Regions from separate parts of the Sorangium sp. So ce448 genome, predicted to be linked through region 2. Evidence: predicted binding sites of a transcription regulator. Region 2 holds the regulator's gene; the other holds the start of a gene.
The links. Region 2 encodes HrcA, which represses chaperone genes, less so after heat shock. Its sites were predicted from a motif close to GNTAGCACTCNCCNNNGGNGAGTGCTANC; they were not measured.
Positions count from the first base shown of each region.

Region 1: the regulator HrcA is predicted to act here: its motif matches at 3,582-3,610, upstream of groES (co-chaperone GroES).

Region 1 covers NZ_CP150343.1:8,756,364-8,761,513, reverse strand. Annotated here, with positions in the region: gene WMF45_RS33040 (PDZ domain-containing protein) at 1-277, shown strand, start outside; gene WMF45_RS33035 (TrmH family RNA methyltransferase) at 293-820, shown strand; gene WMF45_RS33030 (GNAT family N-acetyltransferase) at 861-1,394, opposite strand; gene groL (chaperonin GroEL) at 1,523-3,151, opposite strand; gene groES (co-chaperone GroES) at 3,185-3,475, opposite strand; gene WMF45_RS33015 (hypothetical protein) at 3,928-4,533, shown strand; gene WMF45_RS33010 (hypothetical protein) at 4,533-5,150, shown strand, end outside.
Region 2 covers NZ_CP150343.1:10,533-24,484, reverse strand. Annotated here, with positions in the region: gene hemB (porphobilinogen synthase) at 1-371, opposite strand, end outside; gene WMF45_RS00075 (DUF4339 domain-containing protein) at 582-947, opposite strand; gene cobA (uroporphyrinogen-III C-methyltransferase) at 1,151-2,755, shown strand; gene WMF45_RS00065 (ArnT family glycosyltransferase) at 3,089-5,911, opposite strand; gene WMF45_RS00060 (response regulator transcription factor) at 6,167-7,192, opposite strand; gene WMF45_RS00055 (RluA family pseudouridine synthase) at 7,342-8,301, shown strand; gene hrcA (heat-inducible transcriptional repressor HrcA) at 8,294-9,337, opposite strand; gene WMF45_RS00045 (hypothetical protein) at 9,686-10,480, shown strand; gene WMF45_RS00040 (hypothetical protein) at 10,558-11,619, shown strand; gene WMF45_RS00035 (Fur family transcriptional regulator) at 11,718-12,230, shown strand; gene WMF45_RS00030 (HAD family hydrolase) at 12,280-13,952, opposite strand, start outside.

The DNA of each region.
Region 1 (5,150 bases), 5.0 Mb from region 2:
CTGGTACCAGCTGCATTCCGGCTCCGCATTCATCTCGCGGACGATGGAGGGCGGGCCTGCAGAGCGCGCCGGGCTCCGCAAGGACGACGAGGTGCTGGAGATCGCCGGGCAGCCAGTGCGGCGCATGTCCGTCGCGGCGATCCGGGGCGCGCTCGACGCCGTGCCGCGCGCGGGGCTCGTGCTCCTGGTCAAGCACGCCACGGGCACGACCGAGCGGATCAGGGTCCACGAGGGGCCCATCTATCCGCTGTTCGATCGCTTCGCCGCCGCCGAGTAGGGGAGCCAGCGCGCCGTGAAGATCCCGCCCTTCGGGCTCACCACCCGGGAGATCCGCGAAGAGCTCGCCCCCTTGCGGAGCGACTTCTCCATCGCCGTCTGCCGCGCGAAGAACCCGTTCAACATCGGCGCCATCATCCGCGTCGCGCACTCGTTCCTGGTGCGGGAGATCTTCCTGATCGGGACCGAGCCCTACTACGAGCGCGCTTCGATGGGCATGCAGAAGTACGAGACCATCGTCGAGTGCCCCGACGAGGCGAGCTTCCTCGAAGCGGCGCGCGGCCGCCCGCTCATCGGCGTGGAGCGCGATCACGCGCGGCGCACCCTCTGGGAGGCGCCGTTCCCCAGCGGGCTCGTGTTCCTCTTCGGCAGCGAGGATGACGGGCTGCCGCAGGCGCTGCTCGACGCGTGCGAGGACGTGATCGCGATCCCCATGTACGGGATCAACCACTCGTACCCCGTGGCGATCGCGGCGGGCATGACCCTGTGCGAGTGGGCCCGGCGGCGCGACCCGCGCGGCGGCGTGAGCCGCGCAGGAGGGTGAGCGGCGCCGAGGCGGGCCCCTGTCCGTGGACGGAGGGGCGCTACTCGGGGTAGCGCTCGAAGACGAGGAGCTCGCCCAGGAGGTCGTGATCGAGCGTTCCGGCAGGGCGCATCCCGAGCTTCTCGATCACCCGGAGCGACGCGCGGTGCCAGGCCGGCGTGGTCGCGATGACGCGCCTCACGCCCGGCTGCTGCAGCGTCCAGTGCAGGACGGCGCGCGACCCCTCCGTCGCGTAGCCTTGGCCCTGGGACTTGCCCTCGACGCCGTAGCCGATCTCCACCGTGCCGGTCTCGTCGGGCCGGCCGTTCAGCACCACGCTGCCGACGACGACGCGCTCCTCCTGCGCGCGCGTCACCATCAGCCGCGTGCCCCACAGGAACGCCTCTGGATCGTCGCGCAGCCGGTCGAGCGGCGAGCTGAAGGCGCGCTCGACGAGGGCGCGCCCGGGCCAGGCGCCAGGGAAGCGCGCGCCGGACAGGGCCTCGGCCTCGGCGCGATCTCCGCGGATGACCGCCTCGAGCAGGGGCAGCGAGACCGGGGTGAGCGCCAGGCGCTCTGTAGTCAGGGTGCTCATCGCGAACCTGCGCCGGATCAGATCATGCGCCGCGGCCCGCCGGAAGTCGAAATGGCGAAGGGCCGGCTTCCTGAGGAGGAAGTCGGCCCTCGCCCGCCGGGCTTAACGGTCAGCGCGGCGCGTCGCGATCAGAAGTCGTGGCCGTGGCCCGCGTGGCCGCCACCAGCCGCCGGCTTCTCCTCCTTCGGCCGCTCGGCGATGAGCGCCTCGGTGGTGAGCATCAGGCTGGCGACGCTGGCCGCGTTCTGGAGCGCCGACCGGACGACCTTGACCGGATCGATGACGCCCATCTCGAGCAGGTTGCCGTAGTCGCCCGACGCGGCGTTGTAGCCGTACGAGTCCTTGCCGTCGCGCACCTTCTGCACGACGATCGAGCCCTCTTCCCCGGCGTTGGCCGAGATCTGGCGGAGGGGCTCCTCGATGGCGCGGCGGATGATGTTCACGCCGAACCGCTGCTCGTCGTTGACCTTGAGCTTCTCGAGCGAGCTCTGCGCGCGGATGAGCGCCACGCCGCCGCCCGGGACGATGCCCTCCTCGACGGCCGCGCGGGTCGCGTGGAGCGCGTCCTCGACGCGGGCCTTCTTCTCCTTCATCTCGGTCTCGGTCGCAGCGCCGACCTTGACGACCGCGACGCCGCCCACGAGCTTCGCGAGACGCTCCTGGAGCTTCTCGCGGTCGTAGTCGCTCGTCGTGTTCTCGATCTGAGCGCGGATCTCCTGCTGCCGGGCCTTGATCTTGTCCTTCTTGCCCTGGCCGCCGACGATCGTGGTGTTGTCCTTGTCGATGAGGACCGTCTTCGCGCGGCCGAGATCGCTGATCGTGACGTTCTCGAGCTTGAGGCCGAGCTCCTCCGCGATCACCTGGCCGTCCGTCAGGGTGGCGATGTCCTTCAGCATCTCCTTGCGGCGGTCACCGAAGCCGGGCGCCTTGACGGCCGCGCAGTGCAGCGTGCCGCGGAGCTTGTTCACGACGAGGGTCGCGAGCGCCTCGCCCTCGACGTCCTCGGCGATGATGAGGAGCTGCTTCTGGCTCTTGGCGATCGCCTCGAGCACCGGGAGCAGGTCCTTCATGTTGGAGATCTTCTTCTCCGAGATGAGGATGTAGCAGTCCTCGAGGTTCGCCTTCATGGCCTCGGGATCGGTCACGAAGTACGGCGAGAGGTAGCCGCGGTCGAACTGCATGCCCTCGACAACGTCGAGGGTCGTGTCGGCGCTCTTGGCCTCCTCGACCGTGATCACGCCCTCCTTGCCGACCTTCTCCATGGCGTCGGCGAGGAGCTTGCCGATCGTCTCGTCGCCGTTCGCGCTGATCGTGCCGACCTGCGCGATCTCCTTCGCGTCCTTGGTCTGCTTGGCGGAGCTGCGGAGGTGCTCGACGATCGCCTCGACCGCCTTGTCGATGCCGCGCTTGATCTCCATCGGGTTGTGCCCGGCCGCGACGAGCTTGGAGCCCTCGCGGTAGATCGCCTGGGCGAGCACCGTCGCGGTGGTCGTCCCGTCGCCGGCGATGTCGCTCGTCTTCGAGGCGACCTCGCGGACCATCTGGGCGCCCATGTTCTCGAAGCGGTTCTCGAGCTCGATCTCCTTGGCGACCGTGACGCCGTCCTTGGTGACCGTCGGCGAGCCGAAGCTCTTCTCGATGACGACGTTGCGCCCCTTCGGGCCGAGGGTGACCTTGACCGCGTCGGCGAGGGCGTTGACCCCCGCGAGGATCATGCTGCGGGCGGACTCGTTGTAGATGATTTCCTTGGCTGCCATGGTGTCTCTCCTAAGTTCCTTCTGTCGCCCGCGTCACTTCTCGATCACGCCGAGGATGTCGTCCTCGCGGAGGATGAGGTGCTCCTCGCCGTCGATCTTGACCTCGGTGCCCGAGTACTTGCCGAAGAGGACGCGATCGCCCTCCTTGACGTCGAGCTTCCGCACGGTACCGTCCTCGGCGACCTTGCCGTTGCCGACGGCGACGACGGTCCCCTCGATCGGCTTCTCTTTCGCGGTGTCCGGAATGTAGAGACCTCCCTTGGTCTTCTCTTCTTCCTTCACGCGCTGAACGATCACGCGGTCCTGGAGCGGTCGAATCTTCATCTTTGCAAGTCCTCCGGGGACGAGCGCCGCGTCCCACGAACGGCGGACCCAGCCGGCGCGATGGAGCGCGCCGGAAGGCCCCCTACGATTGCAGTCTGGGCACTTTGCTAGCACTCACCTGTGGCGAGTGCTAGCGAGCGCGCGGAAGATAGCCACCCCCTGGAGGGTGTCAAGAGTGGCCCCTGGCCGGCACTTTGCGCGTTGGCAGCCAGGCGCAGAGGTGGCTGTAAGTCCTGGAGATCGCAGGGGAAGGTGCGTGGCGCAAGGCTGGGCTCGGCGGAGCCCGTCGGCTAAAATGCACTTATGAGGGCAAAGCTGCGGCAGCACAGTGACGCGATGCCCTCAGGGCCTCCAGCCCGAGGGAGGCCGTCAGGACGTGTCTGGTTGACCTGAGCGCGCGGTGGCCCGGGTTACGTCGGTATCCAGGGCACCCGCATAAGTGAGGTGCCGCTGTGAGCCAAGCGATCTCTCTCTCCCCGAGCATGACCCGCTATTTCCAGGAGGTTGTGGACGAGGCGCTCCGAGTTCGGAACGTCGCCGTCACCGAGGCGGCGTCGAGTTACCTCGTCGGTCTGCTCTGTGCTTTTGCTCACCCGGACGAGCATGCCGAGTCTGCCTTCAACCAGCCCCTGACCTTTCTTCTGCGCGACGCGCTGGAGGCCTCCGGAGCCGAGCGCTTCCAGCGGCTGCGCAACCTGGGAGACAGCGTCCTCTACGTGGTCGGCTTCTTCGGCGGCCACATCGAGCTCAAGGGGGTCGATCGCGGCTACGTGGTCGGGGTCGGGTCGACCGCCTACCACCATGCCGCCGCTATGCTGCGCCTCAATGCGCGCGTCGGCCAGGGGCCCGATGTTCTTTCGGAGATGGCCGAGAAATTCGAGCGGTTCGTGAGCGTCCTGAACGATGTGGCCGACGGTACGCTCGCGTCGGGGGCTCGGGATGAGCGCTCGGTGCTCCGGCTGTACGAGCGCTGGGTTCGTACGGGATCGAGCCGCCTCGCGGATGAGCTCGGGGCACGAGGGCTCGTGCCGAGCCGTGGTACGGGCGGGCTCAACTGATGCTGGGGGCGACCTTTCCGTCCCGGATCCAGCAGCATCTGGCGCGCACCTATGCGCTCGATGACGCGCCCGCGGTCGACGATTTCATCCGGCTGACGGACGGCAGCGCACGCGAAGCGCTGCTGATCCGGCACGCCGACGGGGATATCGAGATCGCGCTGCACCTGCCCCGCCGGGCGATCACGCGGGGGCGAGAGCGGACGTTCGACGAGATCTGCCAGATCGTCGAGGGCGTGAGCCACTTCCTCTATGTGGCCGAGCGGGCCCGCAGGGAGCTGCCGGCGACCCAGCTCGAGCTCGAGCTCCAGGCCGAGGTCGACAAATACGTGCTGCTTGTTTACGGCGATCTGGCTGACGAGGTCGAGCCGCCTGGCCCGCCGCTCGGACGCCGCCACGAGGCGGCCCCATCGGGGGCGGGGCGCTTCGAGCCCGAGCGCGCCGCGCGGATCCGCGCCCATCTCTTCGAGCGGGTCACCTTCATGGATCCACCGGGCACGGAGACCGGCGATCGCTACCGGATCGCGAACGATCTGGCGGCGCGGTTCGCGGGCCGACTCGAGGCCGAGTTTGCCCGCCATGGGCGTCATGCCGAGCTTCTCGCGGCGCTGCGACGCTTC
Region 2 (13,952 bases):
GTGTACTCGTCAACGCACACGTCGGTGATCACGAGCAGCTCCGGCACGGCCTCCTTCATCGCCTTCACGGCGCGCGGCACGGGCCCGTCCGGGTCGTAAGCGCTCGTGCCCGACGCATCCTTGGTGCGCGGGAGCCCGAACAGGATCGTCCCGCCGATGCCGAGCTCCTTGCAGAGCCGCGCCTGCGCTGCCGCGGCGCTCACGGGCAGCTGCGAGACCCCCGGCATCGTCCCGACCGGCCGAGGCGCGTCGAGCGCCTCGTTGAAGAAGAGGGGGAGGATGAAATCTCCCGGATGGAGGGTCGTCTCGCGCACCAGGGCGCGGAGGGCGGGCGAGCGACGGAGCCGGCGCGGTCTCTTCGTGGGGAACACGGCGGCGGAGCATAGCAGCCCTGCGCCCGCGTGAGCCGCTCCGGTCCAGAGGAGCGCGCGATCCGTGGATCGCCTGGGCGCTGCGAATCGGCTAGTGTTCGCCCGAAACCGCCAGCATGAGAACGGCTCTTCACCTCCCGTTTTGCGGCCGCGCTCGCCCCGCCGCGCGCGGAGCCCGCGCCGGGCGCGGCCCGCGCGCGCAGCCATCGCTCAGCGGTGGGCCGCTCCAGAGCGCGCGGCCGAGCGCGCCGCCGGGCCGGGGCGCGGCGTCATCGGCTGGGGCGTCTGCTGGGACGACAGCGGAAGCGTGTCGTCGTCGTCATCCGCTGCCGAGCCCTCCGCAGGCGTCGCCGTGGCGGCGACCGTGACCGTTGCAATGTCGGACAGCGGGCACCACACGGTCCATGCCTCATTGCGGACGAAGCTATCGAGGGGGACCACTCCGCTCTCGATGCCGCGCGCGAGCTGGTCGAGCTTGACCGGCCCGACCGAGCGCTCCCCGTTGGTGACGTACCATCGGTCCGGAAAGCCGCGCTCCGAGCTCAGCAGCTCCTCGACCAGTTTCACAGATCTCATCGAATGGACTCCAGAAACCGCCGGACGTTGAATCGACCGGATGCGATTCTAATCGCATAACGCACCGGGTCAACATCACTGCAGAATCGCTATGACAATCAACGTCTGTCATGCATGAACGAGAGAATGACGGGAGTTTGACTGTGTTTCCGAGGCGTAACGATCCTTCCGAGGAGGGCCCCGGCGCGGCGGCTGCGGGGGCAATGAACGACGGAGCGCCGGGCGCGGCCAGGCCAGGCGTCGTGTACCTGGTCGGCGCCGGCCCCGGGGATCCGGGGCTCCTCACGCTGCGAGGCGCAGAGCTCCTCACCACGGCAGACGTCGTTCTACACGACGAGCTCGTCCACCCCGCGCTGCTCGACCGCGTGCGGGAGGGCGCCGACGTGCGCTCGGTCGGCAAGCGCGGCGGCGATCGGGTGGTGAAGGACGCGAAGCAGGCGGAGATCGACGCGGAGCTCGTCGCGCTCGGCCTCGCGGGCCGCAGCGTCGTTCGCCTGAAGGGCGGCGATCCGTTCCTGTTCGGGCGTGGCTCGGAGGAGGCGGAGGCGCTCGCGCGGGCCGGGGTGCCGTTCGAGGTGGTGCCGGGCGTCTGCTCTCCACTCGGCGCGACGGCCTACGCCGGCATCTCGCTGACGCACCGGCACATCGCCTCCAGCGTGATGATCGTCAGCGGCGTCACCCGGGCTGGCAGATCCTTCGACTGGAGCGAGCTCGCCTCCGTCCGCGGGACCATCTGCGTCCTGATGGGCATGCAGGCCCTCGACGCGGTGGTCGCGGGGCTGATGGGGCCGGGGCGGCGCGATCCCGCGACGCCGGCGGCGGCGATCCAGTGGGGGACGCGGGCCGATCAGCGCGTCGTCTCCAGCCGCCTCGACGACCTGCCTCGCCGCGTGAACGAGGCAGGGATCGAGAGCCCAGCGGTCATCGTCGTCGGCGCCGTCACCGGCCTACGCGACACGCTCCGCTGGTTCGATCGGAAGCCGCTCTTCGGCAAGCGTGTGCTCGTGACCCGGCCGCGCCACCAGGCGCGCTCGACGTCGAGGCTGGTGCGCCTCCGCGGCGGCGAGGCGGTGGAGCTGCCGACCATCGAGATCCACCCGCCCCCCGACCCCGCGCGCGTCACCGAGGCTGTCCGCGGCCTCTCCGGTTACCACGCCGTCGTCTTCACGAGCGAGAACGGGGTGGCCTGCTTCTTCAAGGAGATGGAGCGGCTCGGCCTGGACGCGCGCGCCTTCGGCCCCGCGCGCCTCGCCGCGATCGGCGTCGGGACCGCCGCCGCGCTCGCCGCGCGCGGCGTCCGCGCCGACATCGTCCCGCGGGAATTCCGCGGCGAGGAGCTCGCGGAGGCCATCCTGGCCGACCCAGCGCTGGCCGGACGCCGGGCGGCGTCCCCTCGAATCCGCGTGCTCCTCGCGCGCGCGCTGGTCGCCCGCGAGGTGCTCCCCGAGCGCCTCCGCGCCGCCGGTTGCGAGGTCGATGTCGTGCCTGTCTACGAGACCCGCCCTGCGTCGGCCGGCCGCCGCGAAGAGCTGCTCGGGGCGCTCTCGGCGGGCGCGATCGACGTCGTGCTGCTCACCTCGAGCAGCACCGTCGACAGCCTCTGCGATCTCCTCGGCGAGGGCGCCGCGGCGCGCCTCGAGCGCGTGCTCCTCGCGAGCATCGGGCCGATCACGACCGCGACGGCCGAGAAGCGGGGGCTCCGGATCGGCGTGACCGCCGAGGTGAGCACCACAGCAGGTCTCCTGGACGCGCTGGATCGACATTTCACTGCATTGCAAGCGGCCCCTGGGGACGCCAAGAGCGAATGAGCTGGTCGCACGATGTGCGGCCGGCGCAGCTCCGGAAATAAAGAGAGCGTCGCAGCGGACCTGGGGGGGAAAGGTCTCCGCCGCGACGCTCGATCCCAGGGGAGAGCAGGGCGCGTGCCTGCGGCTTCTTCAAGTCGATTCAGGTACTTAGGACGTCCTGGCAGGAGTCTCCTTGCGCTGCTGCGCCGCCACGGCGACAGAGATGCAAGGACACTCCTGATTCAGCATGACCGTCGACCATCGACAGCGGCATTCCCCGGGCCGGAGCAGGCGTACAGCGTCACAGCCGGACAGCGCTGGTGGTAAGATGAGCGCCCTCAGGCGCCGTTCGACTCACTCGAACGTCGCTCGCACCACGAGGAACTTGTTGTTGAGCTCGATGGAAGTGAGCTTCTCGAAGATGCGAGGGCTGCCGAGCTCGTTCGACAAGGAACCCGTGCGTCCGTGCTCGGTGACGAAGTAGAAGGTCTTCACGCCCTTCTTCTTCTGCTCATTGATGTAATCCTGGAACTTCTTTCCGCTCGATACGAAGGCCGCCATCCGGTTGCCGGCATAGAAGTTCTCGCCCTTCCAGTTCAGCTGGTAAGCGACGAGCGGCCCCGGGATCTGCTGATTCGCGCGCACGTAGGCGAGCAACGTCTCGCGTTGCCCCCAGTGAGGCGACGTCCGCACGAAGTACACGTCGATGCCCCACGCCGTGAACACGACGGCGAGCGAGAGGAGGGCGTAGACGACCTGGCGGCGCCAGCGCGCGACCATCAGCAGCAAGCACAGGGCAGCCGCGGCGGCGGTGAAGGCCCACAGGGTCGCGGAGAAGTCGAGCGACTGCGGCCAGGGGCGCTTGTAATTGTACGTGAACAGGTGCAGCAGCCTGGCCTGGCTCGGCTGTCCCTCGCGCACCATCGCGAGATCGCGCCCGACGAGGAACACGAGGAGCGCAGCGCCGAGCGCGACGGCGCCGAGCATCGCGCGCTCGTAGCTGACCACCGCGGCGGAGCGCGCCGACTGCACCGGTGAGGAGGCGCCGTTCGAGCGGAGCGCGAGCCCTCCGGCGCGGCCATCGAGGCGCAGCATGTCGTCGAGCAGGATCCCCGTGAGCATCGCCGCCGGCGGGACGGCCGGCAGGATGTAGTGATGGAACTTCGTCAGCATCAACGAGAACAGCGCGAAGCCGAAGAGGAACCACATCGCCAGGAACACCGAGGCGTCGCCCTGGCGGACGTCGGCCGAGCCACGCTCCCCCGGCGCCGCCCCCTCGCGCCGCCTGAGCCACCACACGAGCGACGCGGGCACGAGCCCGGTCCACGGGAACATCGCGTAGCCGAGCTGCCACACGTAATAGCGGAAGCTCACGTCGTCGCCCTCGTTCGTGTCGTGGACATGGGTGAAGGCGCGCTTGAACATGTCGTGGAACAGGAGCCTGTCGGTGAACGGCTGGCCGTGCCGCGCGTACATCGCGACGAACCAGGGCAACGCGACGCACGCGAGCACGAGCAGCCCGACGGGGATCTCCATCTTGAGCACGTCGCGGTACCGGCGAGAGACGACGACGTAGCCGAGCGCGCAGAGCACCGGGAGCCCGAAGCCGGCCGGCCCCTTGGCCATCGTGGACAGGGCAGCGAAGAACCACGCCGCGAGGAAGAGGAGCCGCTGGACGCGCCGCTCGCCCCAGCTGGCGTACAGGATGATCGCGAGCGTCTGCACCCAGACGAGCGCCTGGAGCGCAGGCTGAAGGCCGGGGAGCACGGGCAGCACCGCCCGGCAGGCCTCGTTGCCAGGGAGACCGCAGTTGCCCGGTGAGCCCGAGCTGAAGACGTCGCCGCGGAAGTGGAGGCCGAAGGGCGAAAGGCCGATCTCGACGTGACGCGAGAGCAGGTAGAGGATCTGCGGCAGCGCGCAGGCGAGGATCGCCCCCAGCACGAGGTGATAGGCCGAGAGGCCCACCTTGAACGGGCCGAGATCCACCTCGTAGACGCGCGCCTCCTCCGCGTCGTCGGTGTGGATGCCGAGCAGGAGGAGCGCCATCGCCGCGGCCATCGTCGCGACGAACGGCATGTCGGTCATGGTCTGGTGGGAGACCAGGAACCACTGCGGCATCGTGGCGAGGACGAGCCCCGCGAGCAGCCCCGCGCGGCGGCTGAAGATCCGCGAGACGGCCTTGTAGAGGAGATAGACGGCGATGAGCGTCAGCGCGAAGACGGGGAGCCTGACGGCCCACTCGGGCCACGGGGTGCGCCCCTCGGCGGCCGCCGAGAGCATCTCGCCCGCGCGGTAGCGGACGCCGAACGCGGCCATCGCGAGCGCCTGCATCCAGAAGTCGAGCACCGGCTTCGACCAGAACCAGCCGTCCTGCGCCCACCAGAGCGAGATCCAGTCGTTCCTGGCCAGGATCTCGCGCGCGACCTCGCCGTAGTGCGTCTCCCAGGGATCGGTGAGCGAGTGGCTCCCGAGCATGGGGAGGTAGAGCAGCGTGACGACGGCGACGAGCCAGAAGCCGTGCCGCCGGCCGAGGGGGCGCGGAGCTCCCGCCTCGTCGACGCGGCAGGGGCCGAGGCGCTCGCCGAACCGGAACGCGCCGATGACCGCCGTGAGAAACGCGGCAGGGACGGCGATGGCGGGCACCGCCAGCGAGAGCAGCGTCGGCGCGCCGTCCGACGAGAGGGGGCTCGGCGAGAAGAAGCCCGCGACGCTCAGCGTGATCAGGACGAAGAGCGCGACGAGCCCCCCCCCGAGCAGCGCGAGCGGGCCGAGGAGGTCGCGGATCCCGACGCGCGTGGCGACGCGCTCGGGGGGATCGTCGAACGTGCCGAGCAGATCGAGCAGGCCGATCGCCGCGATGGCGACGCCGAGCGCGCCGATCGGGACACCCCAGCGCAGCTGAGGCGCGAGCGCCATCACGACGAACGTGAGGAGGGCGCCCGCGGCGGACACGGCAGCGCCACGCCACCGGAGCGGGTTGCCCTGCGGCACGAGCCGAGCCTCCTCGGCGTCGGCCGCGGCCCCGACCATCCCGACCATGCCGTCGCTCTCTGCCGATCCGTCGCCAGGGGAAGGCGCGCGTGGCTCAGGAGCGCTCGGGCTCTCCAGATCGCCCGCGACCGTCCCGTCGCGGGCGTCCGCGGGCGCACCGCTGCGTTTGTCGTGTGTGTCGTTCATGGCTGCGCCAACCGCGGAACGAGGCGCGGCCCTGGCGTAGCAACTCCAGGTCGCCGGGCAAAGCAGCGGTCGCATGCACCCGCGCTGCGATCCCGACCGCGCGCACCCCGCGAGCCACGCGCGCTGTACCGTGTGGATGGGTCGGTGGGCCTCACGCGCCCAGGAAGGCCCCCCGCCCCGTTCGCGTGCCTGGCCGGCACGACAGGAGCAGGGGCGGGTCGACACCCACGGCCAGGCAGCGGCCGCGGTGGGCGGCTACTTCGTCAGGCGCGCGATCTCTTCCTTGATGATCGTCTCGGCGAGCACCGGCACGACCTCCCACACGACGCGCTCCACGACGTCGCGGGACAGCGCCATCACGGCCTCCACCTGCTCGGAGCTGAGCCCGAGGCCCTCGAGCTTGCTCGCCATCTGGCCGTTGACCTGCGCGGAGGCGGTCGCGGCGACGGCGGCAGGCCCCGTCGCGGTCTTCGGCACGCCGGACACCGGCGTCGGCGAGAAGGCCATCGTCGTCGTGACCGGCACGTTTGCCGAGCCGCCCGGCGCCGTCTTGACCGAGGCCTGGGCCGGCGCAGCGCTCGTGGCCGGCGCGTTGGGCGTGTAGATGAGGGTCTTCGCGCGCTGGAGCGGGCTCGCTGCTGCCTGCTGCGCGGCGGCCGCGGGCTGCGCGGCGGCTGCGGGCTGCGCGGCGGGCTGCGCCGCAGGAGAGCGCGCGGGCGCAGTCGCTGCGGCAGCAGGGGCCGCTGCGGCGGCGGGCTTCGCTTCGCCGCGCGACGCCAGCAGCTTCTTGACCTTGTCGATCATCTGCTGGGTGTCGAACGGCTTGTCCATGTGATCGTCCGCTTGCGCGCCCGATCCCTTCGCGGGGTCGAACGGGTTCTGCTTGGACGACAGGATCAGGACGGGCGTCGCCGGTGAGGCCTGCTTGATCGCCTTGCACAGCTCGTAGCCGTTCTTCGGCTCGAGCGTGACGTCGGCGATCACCAGGTCGGGTTTATCGCTCTTGAGCTTCTGCAGCGCAGCGTCGGCGCTGCTCGCCGTCACGACGCGGAAATCCTGACCCGCAAAGGTGATTTCGAGCACTTTGCGCATGGTCACGCTGTCGTCTACGGCGAGAAGGGTGCTGGCCACGAACGGGTCTCCTCTCAGATGGCGAGAAAGCGGCGACGGCTCTGGATATCTTCGGCTCCCGTCGCGCGATGTGTCAACATTCGCGGTGTATTTCGCCCCCGCGGGCCCCGCGGATGTGCGTTTTTTCGCGCCGGTAGAGCCCGGTCCCACGCTGATGGGCGGAGCCGAGGCGCCCCGGTGACCTCTACATGCGTCCGCTCCGACCCGCCACTCCGCCGAGCCACGAAGACAAAACCGCCGAAACGACCGGCGTCCACCCGGCCGCGCCGGTACGACCTCCGCAGGATGGCCGCTGGACGGTGCCCGCCGAGCTGGATCGGCGCCCGCTGGACGGGGCCGTCCGTGCGCTGGCCGAGGTCTCGTGGTCCGACGCGCGCCGGTTGATCGAGACCGGCAAGGTGCTGGTCGGGAGCGCGGTGGCGACGAGCGCCCGTCGGCGGGTGCTCGGCGGGGAGCTGCTCGAGATCCGCCTGCACGCGCCGAGGCCCGAGACGGTGCGGCGGCGCAAGCTCGAGGGCGAGCTCGTGGTCTACGCGGACGCGAGCGTCGTCGTGGTGAACAAGCCCGCCGGGGTGAGCACCATCCCGTTCGGCGACGAGGATCCCGCGGAGCAGGCCGCGACCCTCGACGCGCTGGTGCGCGAGGTGCTGGCCAGGCGCGACCGCCTGCGCGGGCGCGCGCCGCTCGGCGTGGTGCAGCGCCTCGACAAGGGGACGAGCGGGTTGCTGGTCTTCGCGCGGACGCTCGCCGCGAAGAAGCACCTCGCGCAGCAGCTCCGCGTCCGCGCGATGCACCGGCAGTACCTGGCGCTCGCGCACGGCGCCGTCCCGCGCGGCACCTACCGCAGCTACCTCGTCGAGGATCGGGGCGACGGGCTGCGCGGCTCGGCGCGAGACAGGCGGCGCGAGGGGCAGCTCGCGGTGACGCACGTGGAGCCGATCGAGGTGCTCCGAGGGCCGCAGGAGGGGGCCGGCGCCGGGGGCGTGACGCTCGTCGCGTGCCGGCTCGAGACGGGACGCACGCACCAGATCCGCATCCACCTCGCGGAGGCCGGGCACCCGCTCGTCGGCGAGACCGTCTACGTGCGGGACTACCGCGGGACGAGGATCCCGGCCGCGCGGCTGATGCTCCACGCGGCCGAGCTCGGCTTCAACCACCCGGCCGACGACCGGCCGATGCGCTTCCAGGCGCCGCCGCCCCCGGACTTCGACGACGTGCTCGATCGGCTCCGCGCGCCGCAGCGGAAGGGCGCTACTTGACCTTGCCGCGGACCTCGGTCATCGCCGCGGCCGTGGCGTCGACCAGCGGCATGACCTTCGCGTAGTCCATCCGCGTCGGGCCGAGCACGCCCACGGTCCCGGCGACGCGGCCGTTCTCCATGTACGGCGCGGCGACGAGGCTGAGCTGGCCTCCGCCAAGGTCGCCCGCCTCGCTGCCGACGAACACGGTGACCTCACCCGCGCCGGCGGCGAGCGTCCGGTCGAGCAGATCGACGAGCTCCTCGCGCTCCTCGAGCGCCTTCATCAGCTTCTTGAGCCGGTCGACGTCGGCGTACTCAGGCAGATCGATGAGGCGGTTCTGCCCCTCGATGACGACCTCGCTCCGCCGGGTCACGTCGGCCGTCGCCTTGCTGCCGAGCTCGAAGGCGCGGCGCCTCAGCGCGTCGATCTGGAGGCGCTCGTCCGCGAGGCGGCGGGCGAACAGGTCCCGGATCTCGCCCAGGGTGCGCCCCTCGATGACGTCGGTGAGCAGGTTGTGGATCCGGGTGAGCTCGCCCTCGTTGATCGCCTCGTCGGCCGAGATGAAGCGGTTCGCGACCGAGCCGTCGGCGAAGACGAGCACCGCGAGCAGCTGCCCGGGCTTGGTCGGGATGAAGCGCAGCTGGGCGAGGGCGCGGAGCTCCGCCCGCGGCGCCGCGACGACCGCCGCGGCGCCGGACAGCTCCGAGAGGTAGCGCCCGGTCTCGCGGAGCGGATCGTTCGCCCCCGCGTAGATCTCGGTAAACCTCGCGCTCAGCTCGGCCTGCTGCTCGGGGGACAGCGACCGGAGCTCGACGAGCGCGTCGATGAACAGCCGGAGCGCGCGATCGGTCGGGATCCGCCCGGCAGAGGTGTGCGGCTGGTGGAGGTACCCGGCCTCCTCGAGGTCGGCGAGCACGTTGCGGATCGAGGCAGCCGACAGATCCAGCCCGTACTTCCGGGCGAGCGTCCTGCTGCCAACTGGGTCGCCCGTTGCAATGAACTCGGTGACCGCGGCGAAAAGGATCTTTCGAGCTCGGTTGGAAAGATCACCCATGTCAGTTGCATGCAGCGCACAAGCGCGCCGCGGTGGCTACCTGGACCAGGGACAGCCCGGACCGGGAAGCCACGCGGGCCGGACCTTCGCTCCCGTACGTCAAGCTGCGCGTGCGGGCGCTTGACCCACGGACACGCATGCGACCCATTTTGAGGGGATCGCGCGGCCCGGTCAAATGTCGCGGTAGGATCGGGCAGCAGCCACTGGCCAGCCACCCCGCGCACGGGGGCGCCGCTCCACCGGAGGGCGGCGCGGCCGGCCACTCGGCCAGGTGGCCGTGGTCGTGGTCACTTGCCCCCCCCGAGAGGGTCGGCCTGCCTTGCTTCGCACGAGGGATGTACCGCAACGATGCCGCCCGCACGCCATGCCGCCGCTGCCTGCGCGCTCGCCCTCGCGCTCGGCCCCCTCGCCGCCGCGCCGAGCGCGCAGGGCAAGCCGAAGGTCAGGTACCACCAGGACTGGGCGAAGCACCCGTCGGCGCGCTACGCGGCGATGAGCGCGGATCAATGCCGTGCGGCGCTCACGCAGCGGAAGATCGCGTTCCAGCCGGTGCAGCGCGCGCCGGGCGTGCTCGCTCCGGTGCGGCTGATGCAGGGGGTCGGCGGGGTCCTCTACCGGACGGCGCTGCCGGCCCACCAACGCGCGGGAAACCCGCACGACGTCTTCGACTGCCGCCTCGCGCTGGCGCTCTCGGACTTCAGCCGGATCCTCCGCGCGCACGACATCGACGAGGTGCTGATGTTCTCGGCCTGGCGACCTCCGGCCAGGATGTGGCCCGAGGGCAGGCTCGCCACGAGGCACCCCGGCGGGCTCGCGATCGACCCCTACAGGTTCATCAAGAAGCGCGTCGGCGGCGGGTTCGCGGAGGACTGGATCGAGGTGGAGCGCGACTTCGTCGGCAGGCGCGGCGCGCCGGTCTGCGGCGAGAGCGCCGTCCCGACCGGGCGGCCCCGCGGGGCCGGCAAGGGGGCGGGCACCGGCCCTCCAGCGGACGCGGCAGCACGCGAGCTGCGCTCCATCGTGTGCGAGGCCGTCGACCAGCACATCTTCACGTCGATCCTCACGCCCAACTACGACCGGGCGCACAAAAATCACCTGCATCTCGAGGTGACCCCCGGCGTCCAATGGCATCTCGTGCGCTGATCCGGGAGGGGCCGTCCTCCGTCCCCCGGCGCGCAAACCCGCTCTCCCTCCGAGGTCGACCCGCTATGTTAGCCCGCGTGCCCGCACGAAGACCCCCGCTCTCCCGCGCGTCCGCCGCGCTGGCGCTCGCCGCCGTCGCGCTGTCGTTCACGTTCGTCGGCTGCCCCTGCGTCAGCGGTCCCGTGAACGCGAGCCCCGCCCTCCGCTGGTTCCTGTTCTCGAACTTCGGCGCCAGCAAGATCTGCCCCGAGATGCTGAAGAGCGGGGTCTCGCTGCGCCTGCAGGACAGATCGGCGTCCATGGGGCGGTTCTTCCCGATGCAGTGCTCGTACGACGTCAACGACGCGGCCCAGACGATCACCGTCCACATCGCCGGCACCGGCTACGGCTACATGCAGCCGGCCAAGCGGGTGGGCTTCTCGCTCACGACGTCCGTCGAGTACCGACCCGACTTCCAGCTCGCGGACGATAACGTCTACGTGTGGGGACGGCTGAACCGGATCGTGCAAGGCCCGAGCTTCCAGCTCGGCTACGTCGAGAACCCGGTCATCGACGTGATGGCCAACGTCCCGCCGTTCGGCGGGCTCGCCAACCTGCTCGGCAACCAGATCGTCGCTGGCGAGCTGACACGCGGGTTCACCGTCCTCTACAACGAGGAGACCGGGAAGGACTTCACGCTGGGGATCCTCATGCCGCCCCAGCGACCGCACCACCCGTTCGAGGCGGAGGACGAGGAGCGGTACACGTTCGCGAACGAGACCGTCGAGGTGTACGCGAACCAGCGCGACTACCTGGGGCCGTTCGAGGTCGCCGACTCGGACCAGGCGCTCTACCTCAAGGTCAGCGCGCAGGGCGCGCCCGTGGACCTCATGATCGTCGACAAGCCCACCGGCGACGCGTGGCGCGAGGCCTACCAGACCGGCAAGCCGCTCGGCCCCCCGCCAGGCCCGGTGCAGGCAGGCGGCCCTCTCCAGCCCGGGATCATCGAGACCCGCCGCTACGCGCTGCGCCCGGGCCTCTACTACGTCGTCATCGACAACACGGCGGCGGCCGGCCTGGTCGCGCCTCCCATCACGCTGCTCAGCCCCCTCGGGGGTTCGGCGGCTCAGATCAGCTACATGGCGCAGGTCGGCGAGTAGCGCCGACGAGCGGGGCACAGGCAGCATCGGCGAGGCCGCGCCACGTAGGCTCGGTCACCGGCCTTGACGCGGTTCGCCGCGAACGGGATAAACTTGCCATGGCCGTCATGGAGAGAGAGGGGAGCAGCGCCAGCCACGTGGACGAAATTGCCCTCGACCGGCTCCGCGCTCGCCTCCAGGCGTACATGGCGAAGAAGGGGCTGAGATCGACGGCGCAGCGCCGGCTGATCGTCGACACGTTCTTCTCCGGCGCCCCGCACATGACCATCGAGGACCTGCTCGCGGAGGTGCGCGCGCACGACCGAGGCATCGGGTACGCGACGGTGTACCGCACGCTCAAGCTGCTCGCGGAGTGCGGCGTGGCCTCCGAGCGACGGTTCGGGGACGGCCTTAGCCGCTACGAGCTGGCGGACGACGCCAGCGCGCACCACGACCACCTGATCTGCGTCAACTGCGGGAAGATCATCGAGTTCGAGGAGCCGCGGATCGAGGCGCTCCAGGAAGAGATCGCCGCGAAGTACGGCTTCGACGTGACCTGGCACAAGCACGAGATGTACGGCGTCTGCGCGGACTGCCGCGACGCCAAGGACACCACGCCCGACGTCTCGTAGCCCGCCCCGGCGCGGCGAGGAGCCCCGCGCCGGCGACCGCGCCCGGCGCTCAGCTCTTCGCGTCGAGCGCGCGGGCGTGGACGACGGCCATGACGCCGCCGAGCAGCGAGGCGATGGGCGCGTAGGCCGGCGGGAGCACGAACGCGGCGATGACCGCGGCGCCGACGAGCGCCGGGGCGACGCTGAGCGCGAGCCCGACGCGCGCCTCGAGGCGCGTGCGGTGCGCGAGCGCGAGGGAGAGCGCGGCGTCGCGGACGTCGTCCGACGCGAGGACCGTGGAGAAGTCGGCGGGCGCCGAGCCGGCGGCGCCGAGCGCCACGGAGACGTCCGCGGCGCCGAGCGCGGCGTCGTCGACGCCCGCGTGGCCGAGGACGGCGACGCTCGTGCCCGCGTCGATCAGGCGACGCACCTCCGTGCCGCGATCCGCGGGGAGGATCTCGGGGCGGATGTGATCGATGTCGAGCGAGCGGCCGATCGCCTCGCACGTCTCGCGCGCGTCGCCCGACATCAGCACGGGCTCGATCTGCGCGTCGAGCAGGTGCTGGATGGCGGCCCGCGCCCCGGGGCGCAGCCCGTCCTGCAGGCCGATGATGCCGACGAGGCGAGCGCCGACCGCGACGAGGACCACCGTGCGCCCCAGCGCCTCGAGCTCGGCGACGCGGCTCTCGGCCGCGGCGATCGAGATCCGCTGCTCGAGCATGAGCGCGCGGTTGCCGACGCAGAGCTCCTCGCCGGACGAGGTGACGGCCGTCACGCCGAGGCCGGGGTGGAAGTTGGGGTTGCGCACGCCGTCGGGCCGCAAGCCGCGGGCGCGCGCGGCGCGGACGATCGCCGTCGCGACGGGGTGCTCCTCGGTGCGCTCCGCCCCGGCCGCGAGCGCGAGCACGTCGCTCGGCTTGAGCTTCTGGCCGGTCGCCTCCAGCTCCGCGAGCTCGGGCTCGCCGAGCAGCAGCGTGCCGCGGGCGCAGAACACGGCGACCGAGGTCTTCCCTGCGCGATCCCAGGCGTCGGCGCTCTTGTAGACGATGCCCCGGCGGAGCCCGAGCAAGATGCCCCGCGCGACGTGCACCGAGGCGATGGACGCCGTGATCGCCGTGGACAGCGCGGCGAGCACGGCGGCCGCGGTCATCGCGATCTCGACCGGAGCGCGCCCGGCGACGAAGGCGGAGAGCGCGCCGATCGCCGCGGCGCCGATCGCCCAGCGCTCGGTCAGGGCGCGGGAGGCCTGCGCGATGGGCGCGAGGGCGTCCGCGCGCCGGCGGGCGTCGAGCAGGACGCGCGCGACCGCGCGATCGCCGCCGGAGAAGGTGCACGCGCCGACGAGGCGACCCCGGACCACGGTGGCCCCGGCGACGACCGGGTCGCCGTCGCGGCGGCGGGTCGGCGTGGTCGCGCCGATCCAGGGGAGCACCTCGACGTCGCCGCCCGTGACGACGAGGTCGACGGGGACGATCTCCCCCGCGTCGACCTGGACGCTCTCGCCCGGTCGCAGCTCGTAGAGCTCATCCCCGGCGCCCTCGACAGGACCGCCGTCGCCGCCGCGCTGAGGGGCGCGGTCGGCGGGCGCCGAGCCCTGCGCCCACGCGCCAGGCGGCCGGCGCGCCGGGGTCGAGAGCACGGATCCGATCCACGCCCGCTCCCCGAATACGCGATGTCGGGCGCTCTCGATGAGCCACGCGCTGATCGCGCTGGCGGTGGCGATCACGCCGGCGAGCGACGCTG